2 regions of the Micromonospora sp. NPDC051141 genome follow, and region 2 is predicted to be linked to the other one. Evidence: riboswitches for the same ligand, from Rfam matches in the RefSeq annotation. Region 2 holds a riboswitch; the other holds the start of a gene.
What was found. Region 2 has a riboswitch for thiamine pyrophosphate ahead of ACIA6B_RS21760 (ECF transporter S component). Riboswitches for the same ligand answer to the same signal wherever they lie in the genome.
Positions count from the first base shown of each region.

Region 1: linked by a shared signal. The riboswitch ahead of thiE (thiamine phosphate synthase) and the one ahead of ACIA6B_RS21760 (ECF transporter S component) in region 2 are both predicted to bind thiamine pyrophosphate.

Region 1 covers NZ_JBITFD010000001.1:89,738-93,714, forward strand. The annotation lists gene ACIA6B_RS00405 (thiazole synthase) at 1-373, opposite strand, end outside; gene thiS (sulfur carrier protein ThiS) at 379-579, opposite strand; gene thiO (glycine oxidase ThiO) at 570-1,700, opposite strand; gene thiE (thiamine phosphate synthase) at 1,694-2,320, opposite strand; TPP riboswitch at 2,315-2,426, opposite strand; gene ACIA6B_RS00425 (hypothetical protein) at 2,545-2,814, shown strand; gene ACIA6B_RS00430 (endonuclease domain-containing protein) at 2,822-3,457, shown strand; gene ACIA6B_RS00435 (aldo/keto reductase) at 3,603-3,977, opposite strand, start outside.
Region 2 covers NZ_JBITFD010000011.1:201,089-205,065, forward strand. The annotation lists gene ACIA6B_RS21740 (acyl-CoA dehydrogenase family protein) at 1-140, opposite strand, end outside; gene ACIA6B_RS21745 (DUF6328 family protein) at 254-757, opposite strand; gene ACIA6B_RS21750 (sugar isomerase domain-containing protein) at 849-1,598, opposite strand; gene ACIA6B_RS21755 (alpha/beta fold hydrolase) at 1,595-2,431, opposite strand; TPP riboswitch at 2,508-2,614, shown strand; gene ACIA6B_RS21760 (ECF transporter S component) at 2,687-3,277, shown strand; gene ACIA6B_RS21765 (ATP-binding cassette domain-containing protein) at 3,378-3,977, shown strand, end outside.

The DNA.
Region 1 (3,977 bases), on a different contig from region 2:
CGTCGGCGACCAACTCCTCGGCGGCGCGCAGCAGCTCCACCCCGTCGGGCAGCAGCGTGCGCTCGTCGCCGATCACCTCCAGTTTCACCCAGTCGGTGTCGAACGCCTCCCGGGCCAGGTGCGCCGTCTTCACCGCCTCCACCGCGGTCCGGCAGCCGGCCGTGTTCGGCAGCAGCCGTACCTTGCACCGCTCCAGCAGGTCGAGCAGGCCGCCCGCGCCACCCGGCGTGGTGTCGACCCGGCGCAGCGCCAGCGTCACCACCTCCGTGCCGGACGCCCGGACCGCCGCCTCCAGCACGTCCAGGCTGGCCGCGCCGCCGGTGCCGAGCACCAGCCGGGAGCCGAGCGGCACGCCGCCGATCTCCAGGGACATCCCGGTCACCCGCCCTGCGCGGCGCTGAGCACCTCGACGCGGTCGCCGTCGCGCAGCACGCTCGCCGGCCAGCCGCCGCGCGGCACCACCTCGCCGTTGACCGCGACCGCGAGGCCGCGCTGCTGACCGGTGACCGCGCGCACCACCTCGGCGAGCGTGACGCCCTCGGGCAGCGTCCGCCCCGTGCCGTTGACGATCAGTTCCACAGGCGCTCCTTCGCGAACCGTGCCGGGCTGAAGGGGGCGAGCGCCGGGTCCGGCCCGCCGCTGACGATCAGTTCGGTGACCAGGTCGGCGGTGACCGGGGTGAGCACGATGCCGTGCCGGTGGTGCCCGGTGGCGGCGAGCACGTCGGGCCGGCCGGGCAGCGCCCCGATCACCGGCGCGTTGTCCGGCGTGCCCGGGCGCCGCCCGGCGACGGCCTCCACCAGCGCGTACTCGGTCAGCTCGGGGACCAGCTCGGCGGCGGCGCGGAGCAGCCGCAGCACACCGCCGGCGGTCACCTCGACGTCCGCGCGTTCCTCCACGGTGGCGCCGACCACCACCTCGCCGTCCGCCCGGGGCACCAGGTAGACCGGCTCGCCGTCGGCGTACCCCCGGATCACGTGCCGGAAGCCCGGCGGACCGTCGCCGGGCGCGCGGAGCCGCAGCACCTGGCCCTTCACCGGGCGGACCGGCAGCCCGGTCAGCGCCGCCGCGCCGCAGCCGGCCGCGACCACGGTGACCCGCGCGTCCACCTCGGACAGCGCGCCGACCCGCGTCGGCCGGAACGTCACGCCGGCCCGCTCCGCCGCGACCCGCAGCGCGGCGACCAGGCGGCGCGGGTCGACCTGGTGGTCGCCGGGCGCGACCGCGCCGCCGCGCACCCGGGTGGCCAGCGCCGGCTCGCGGTCGCGCAGCGCCGACGGGCGCAGCGGCGTGATCGGCAACCCCAACCCCTGCTGGTACGACCACAGCCGCCCCGCCTCGGCCAGGTCGTCGGCGGTGAGCCCGACCACAAGCGTGCCCTCGGTGCGGTGGCCCAGGTCGACGCCGCTCGCCTCGGCAAGCTCGGCGGCGAACGCCGGCCACCGGGCCGCGGACTCGACCAGCAACCCGGTCAGCTCCCGCTCCCCGAAGTACGCCTCGGCGACCGGGGCGAGCATGCCGGCGGCCACCCGCGACGCACCCGACCCGGGCCGGTCGTCGTACACGCTCACCCGCAGCCCGCGCTGCGCGCACCGCCACGCGATCGCCAGCCCCACCGGCCCCGCCCCCACCACCCCCACCTCGGAAAGGAAGGGCCCCCTGTCAACGCCTCCGGTAGCGGAAGGGGCCCCGCCTAACACGTCAGCGCCCGGAGCAGCTCGGCGGTGGCGCGCGCCGGGTCGGCCGCCGAGCTGAGCGCTCCGACCACCGCCACTCCGTACGCCCCGGCCGCCCGCAACGCCGGCACCGCCGCGGCGGTCACCCCGCCGATGGCGATCACCGGCACGGTCACCGCGTCGGTGACCGCGCGTACCCCGTCCGGGCCGATCGGCGCGGGCAGCCCCGGCTTGGTGGTGGTGGCGTGGCAGGGGCCCACGCCCAGGTAGCTCGCTCCGGCGGCGACCGCGGCCCGGGCGGCGTCCGGCTCCCGGGCGGTCGCGCCGAGCACCGCGTCGACGCCGAGCACCCGGCGGGCGGCGGCCACCGGCAGGTCGTCCGCCCCGACGTGGCCACCGGCCGCGCCCACCGCGAGCGCCACGTGCAACCGGTCGTTGATTAGGCAACACGTGCCGTACGGCCGGCACGCCTCGACCACCCGGCGGGCCAGCTCGTACGCCTCCCGGTCGGTGGCGTCGTCCGTCACGCGGACCTGCACGACGAGTTCGGCGCGGCCCACCGGCATGGCGGCACGCAGCACGCCGAGCGGATCCCGCCCCGGTCGGGTGTCGGTGATGAGATGCAGTCGTCCCAGGGACGGCACGGCAACGCTCCTCCCTGCGCCGGCATTACCCGGATCAGGTTCAACGGTCGGGGGCTGTCAGCCCCCCTCTCAGCCCGGTCCACACCGGGCTCCCGTGGGTCACTTGCGGCCTACCGTACGACGCCTCCCCGCCGTACGGAAGACCGGGTGAGTTTTTTCCCAGGACCGCACCACCCGGCGGGCCGGGACGGCGGCTGACCGTCACGTCACAGCACGCTGCCAGGATGTCCGTTCCCGCGCGTATCCCGCGCTGCCTTGCGCGCCTGCCGTTCCGGGGCAGCCGTGCCGTCTCCGAAGGGCTGCTCACCTGGACGATGCTCCGCGGGCCGACGTGGGTCCGCCTGCTGCCGGACGTGTACGTGCACCGGCACGGATACCGTGTCGACGACCATCGGATGTGGTGCGAGGCGGTGGCGTTGCGCCTGCCGCCGGGTGCCGTGCTGGCGGGACGGGAGCGCCGCCTGGTTGTTCGGTGCCGAGCTGCTCAGCCGTGACGCGCCGGTGACTGTGCTACTGCCGACAGACGTCCGGCTGCGCCCGCACCCGCAGTTGACGGTCGTGCGGTCGTCACTGCCCGACGAGGACCGTACCCGGTTCGCCGGGCTGCCGGTCACCACCGCGCTGCGCACCGCGTTCGACCTCGGTCGGCTGGGCCCCCGGGTGGAGGCGCTGGTCGCCGTGGACGCGCTACTGCGTCGCCGGGTGGTGAGGCTGTCCGCGCTGCGTGACTACGCCGAAACCCGGTCCGGCTGGCCGGGTGCGCCGCTGCTGCGCGAGGTCTTGACGCTGGCTGAACCGTTGAGCGAGTCCCCGATGGAGACTCGCCTGCGGTTACTCCTCCTCGACGCCGGCATCGGCCCACTCACCGCGCAGCACGAGATACGCGCGGCCGGACGCTTCGTGGCCCGGGTGGATCTGGCCTGTCCGGTGCTGCGCCTCGCGATCGAGTACGACGGCGACCACCACCGTGAGCGGGCACACTTCCGGCGTGATGTGGCACGTCTCAACGCGCTCCGTGCGGCTGGCTGGGTCGTGCTCCGGTTCACCGCCGACGACGTGCTGCGCCGTCCCGACGCCACCGTCGCACTGGTCCGCCAGGCCCTCGCTGAACGCCGCGCCCCGACACCACCCCACTGACCCCTTCCCCCGGACACCCATGGCGTTCCACCCGCGGCCGGTGCTGGCGGCGAGTGGAGCGTCATGGGTGTCAAAAAGGTCGTGAGACACCCATGACGTTCCACCCCTGGCGAAGGCTGGCTTTGGGTAGGGGGTGGGGGCGGGGTCAGAGGAGGGCGTTGAGGGCTTCCAGGTCCTCGTCGGTGGGCTGCCAGGTGCCCACCTCGGCGTTGGCGCGTACCTGCTCCGGAGTGGTCGCGCCGGCGATCACCGAGGTCACCGCCGGCTGGGCGGCCAGCCCGCCGATGGCCACCTGGAGCATGCTGATCCCCCGCTCGGCGGCGTACGCCTCGATGGCCTCGATGGTGTCCCAGCGCGCCGCCGCCAGCCGCTCGGCGTACCGGCCGCCGCCGGCCAGCCGGCTGCCCGTCGGGGGCGCCTCGCCCCGCTTGTACTTGCCGGTGAGCAGCCCGTTGGCGAGCGGGAAGAACGGCAGCATGCCGAGGCCGAACCGCTCGCAGGCCGGGATCACCTCGTCCTC
Region 2 (3,977 bases):
AGTTCCTTGCCGAAACTGGGCCGGTCCCAGGACGCCTCGCGGGCCGCCTCGGCGACCTGGCGGGCCTCCTTCTCGGAGACCTGGCCGGCCTCGGTGGGCAGCGGTCCCACCCCGTCGGCGTTGTTCTGTGTCGTGGTCACGGCTGCCTCCTGGATGGTCGGTCCGGCTGCGGTCGACGCGCTCGACGAAAACGACGCTACCCCCGGGTGTTACCCAGGGGTAGCGTCGCGTGCACGTCCGATTTGGCGGACCGTCAGTCGCCGGCCAGCGTCTGCGGGTCGTCGTCATCGTCGTCGATGTCGTCCTCACCCCAGTTGCGCCGCGCGAACGGCAGGATCGCCCAGAACGTCAGGAACCAGAGCGCGGTGACGGCGCTGAGCACGAACGCGATCGGCCGGGGCAGCACGAAGTCGGTGATCAGCAGCACGGCGCTGACCATCGCGATCAGCATGAAGAACAGCCCGCCGGTGGCCATCCGGTGGGCGAAGCGGACCAACTCCGGCTTGCGGCCCTGGCGGAACAGCGCCCGGTGGAACGCGACCGGCGAGATGATCATCGCGGTGGCCGCGGCGGCGGCCAGCAACGCCACGATGTAGACGTCACGCTGGAACTCGGTGGTCCGGGTGAACCCGTTGCTGAACGGCAGGGTCAGCAAGAAGGCGAAGAGGATCTGCACGCCGGTCTGCGCCACGCGCAACTCCTGCAACAGATCGGCGAAGTTGCGCTGCCAGCGCTGCTTCTCGGATTCCTTGGACACTCGCGAACCTCCGGTGAAGACGGCACGGCCGGCGGGTGAACACCCGCCGGCAGCAGCGCCTGTGCCCGATTCGGGCGCTCGCGAAACCGGCTCACGATCCCCGGCGGATCCGCCCTGCGTACCGGGCCTCCAGCTCGGCGTTGTGCTCGTCGCCGCCGGTGATGTTGGCGGACAGGTAGACCGGCGGTCGCTCCCCCGCCGTCACCAGCCGGGCCACCACCTCGACGGTGATCTGCTGGGCCAGCAGCGCGGCGGTGATCGACGAGACCGCGCCGACCGCGCCGCCGCCGGGCAACGGCAGCGTGGCGTCGCCGTACGGGGCGCCGTTGTCCAGCACCACGTCGGCGAAGTCGGCCAGCTTCCGCCCGGACGGGTGCCGCGAGGTCATCCGCGCCGAGTGCCGCGCCGAGGTGATCGCCACCAGCCCGTGCCCGCGCTCCTTCACGATCGACGCGAACTCGACCATCGCCCCGTTCACGCCCGAGTTGGAGGCGAGCACGAACACGTCCGGCGGCCGGACCGGGGCCAGCTCGTAGAGCCGGTGCGCCACCGCCGGCTCGCGTTCCAGCTTCGGGCCGAGCACGTCGGCCGGCTCGCCACCGTGCAGGACCAGGTCGCGCAGCGCGATGCGGTTGGTGGGCACCAGCCCGCCGGCACGGCCGGCGATCTCCATGGCGAGCGCCTCGGAGTGCCCGGTGCCGAACGCGTGCACCACCCCGTCGGCACGCAGCGCCGCCACGATCAGATCGGCCGCCTCCGCCACGTTCGCCCGCTGCTCGGTGGCCACCCGCCGCATCGTCGACGTGACCGTCTCCAGGTACGCCTCGGCGCTCACCGTCATGCCTCCTCCGTCCCTCGGATCCGGGCCAGGACCGCCTCGGCCAGCGGGCCCGGAGCCTCGTCGGGAATCCAGTGGCTGACGCCGGACAGGGTCACGAACCGGTAGTCACCGGTGACGTGTCCCGCGCACGCCTCGGCGGCGGTCCGGCCGATCGCCACGTCCTTGTCGCTCCAGACGTACGTGGTCGGCACCGCCACCGGGCCGACCGCCTTCATGTCCGACCCGCTCATCGCGCGGTACCAGTTCAGCGCCGCGGTGAGCGCTCCCGGCTCCCGCATCGGGTCGGCGTACCGGGCGACGGTTGCCGCGTCGCCGACGCCGCGCAGCATCCGGCGCAGCACGGCGCCGTGCAGCGCCAGCAGCACCTTCTCCGCCTTGCCCGGCATCCGGAACAGCGCCATGTAGGCGGACTTGGCCTTCTGCCGGGGATCGTTGGCGAGCGCGTGGCCCATCGCGGCCGGGTGCGGCACCGACACCGCGGTCAGCGTCCGCACCCGATCCGGGTGCGCCGCCGCCAGGCCCCAGGCCACGATCGCGCCCCAGTCGTGGCCGACCAGGTGCGCGGCGGTCACCCCGAGCGCGTCCAGCACGGCCGCCGCGTCGGCCACCAGCTCCGGGATCCGGTACGCCTCGACCGCCGCCGGCCGCGCGCCGGGCGAGTAGCCGCGCTGGTCGAGCGCGTACGTGCGCAGCCCGGCGGCGTGCAGCGCGGGCGTCACCGCGTCCCACTCGCCGGCGTGCTGCGGAAAGCCGTGCAGCAGCAGGACGGGGTCGCCGCCCTCGGGGCCGCCGGTGCGTACCTCGAACGTCAGATTTCGCGTCTCGACCCGCATGATCGCCAGCCTACCGACAGTCGCCCTGCTGGGCCCGGCCCCGACGTCGGTGCTAGCGTCTGCGACGAGACAACTTCACATCCGACAGGGGAGCGCACAGCGCTGAGAGTGCGGGCCGGTGCCCGCAGACCCTCGAACCTGATCTGGGTAATGCCAGCGCAGGGAGTTCGGTCGACCTCCAGCCGCGTCGACGTCCGGCATTCCGGGCGCGGCGTGCGTCTTCTCCTGGTTCCTCACCACGAACTGGGAGCCACCGTGAACCACACCGACAGCAACCGCTGGCGTACCGTCGACATCGTCGTCGCCTCGGTCATCGCCGTCGCCTTCGGCGTCGTCTTCTGGGCCTGGGGCCTGCTCTGGAGCGCCACCGACGCGGCGTTCGCGTTCTTTCCGCCCGCGCAGGCGGTGCTCTACGGCGTGTGGCTGATCCCGGCGGTGCTCGCCGGCCTGATCATCCGCAAGCCGGGCGCCGCGCTCTACTGCGAGACGGTGGCCGCGATCGTCTCCGCGCTGCTGGGCAGCCAGTGGGCGGGCATCGTGATCCTCCAGGGCCTGATGCAGGGCATCGGCGCGGAGTTGGCGTTCGCCGCGTTCCGCTACCGCTCGTTCAAGCTGCCGGTGGCGGTGCTGGCCGGCGCGCTGACCGGCCTGGGCGCGGCGATCTTCGACTTCGTCTACTGGAACAAGGCGTACGAGCTGACCTCCTACCGCCTCCCGTACGCGCTCATCACGATCGTCAGCGCCACGATCGTCGCCGGCTTCGGCGCGTGGGTGCTCACCCGCGCCCTGGCCAACACCGGCGTCCTGGACCGCTTCCCCGCCGGCCGCGACCGCGCCCTGGTCTGACGGCCCCCTCCCCCTGTTGATCAAGGAGTTTGCGTCAACCATGGGCGGGTTTTCCTGACGCAAACTCCTTGATCAACGAGGCTGGGGAGGGGGTGGCGCGGTGAGCGGGGTGGTTCTGCGGGGGTTCGGGTGGCGGCACGGGGGACGCCGGGCGTGGGCGGTGCGCGGGGTTGATCTGCGTGTCGAGGGCGGGGAGCGGGTGCTGCTGCTGGGGGCGTCAGGGGCGGGGAAGAGCACGCTGCTGGCGGCGCTGGCCGGGCTGCTGCCGGAGGACTCCGGCGAGCAGGAGGGCACCGTCGAGATCGACGGGCTGGACCCGCGCAAGGCCCGCGAACGCGTCGGCGTGCTGTTCCAGGACCCGGAGACCCAGCTCGTGATGGCCCGCTCCGGCGACGACGTCGCGTTCGGGCTGGAGAACCGCGGCGTGCCGGCCGAGGAGATCTGGCCCCGGGTCGACGAGGCGTTGCGCCGGGTCGGCTTCCCCTACCACCGGGACCGCCCGACCGCCGCGCTCAGCGGCGGCGAGCAGCAACGGCTGGCCCTCGCCGGGGCGCTCGCGCTGCGTCCCGGCCTGCTGCTGCTCGACGAGCCGACCGCCAACCTCGACCCGGCCGGCGCCGCGCTGATCCGCCGGGCGGTCGCGGACGCGCTCGACCCGGACACCACGCTGATCCTGGTGGAGCACCGGGTCGCCGAGGCG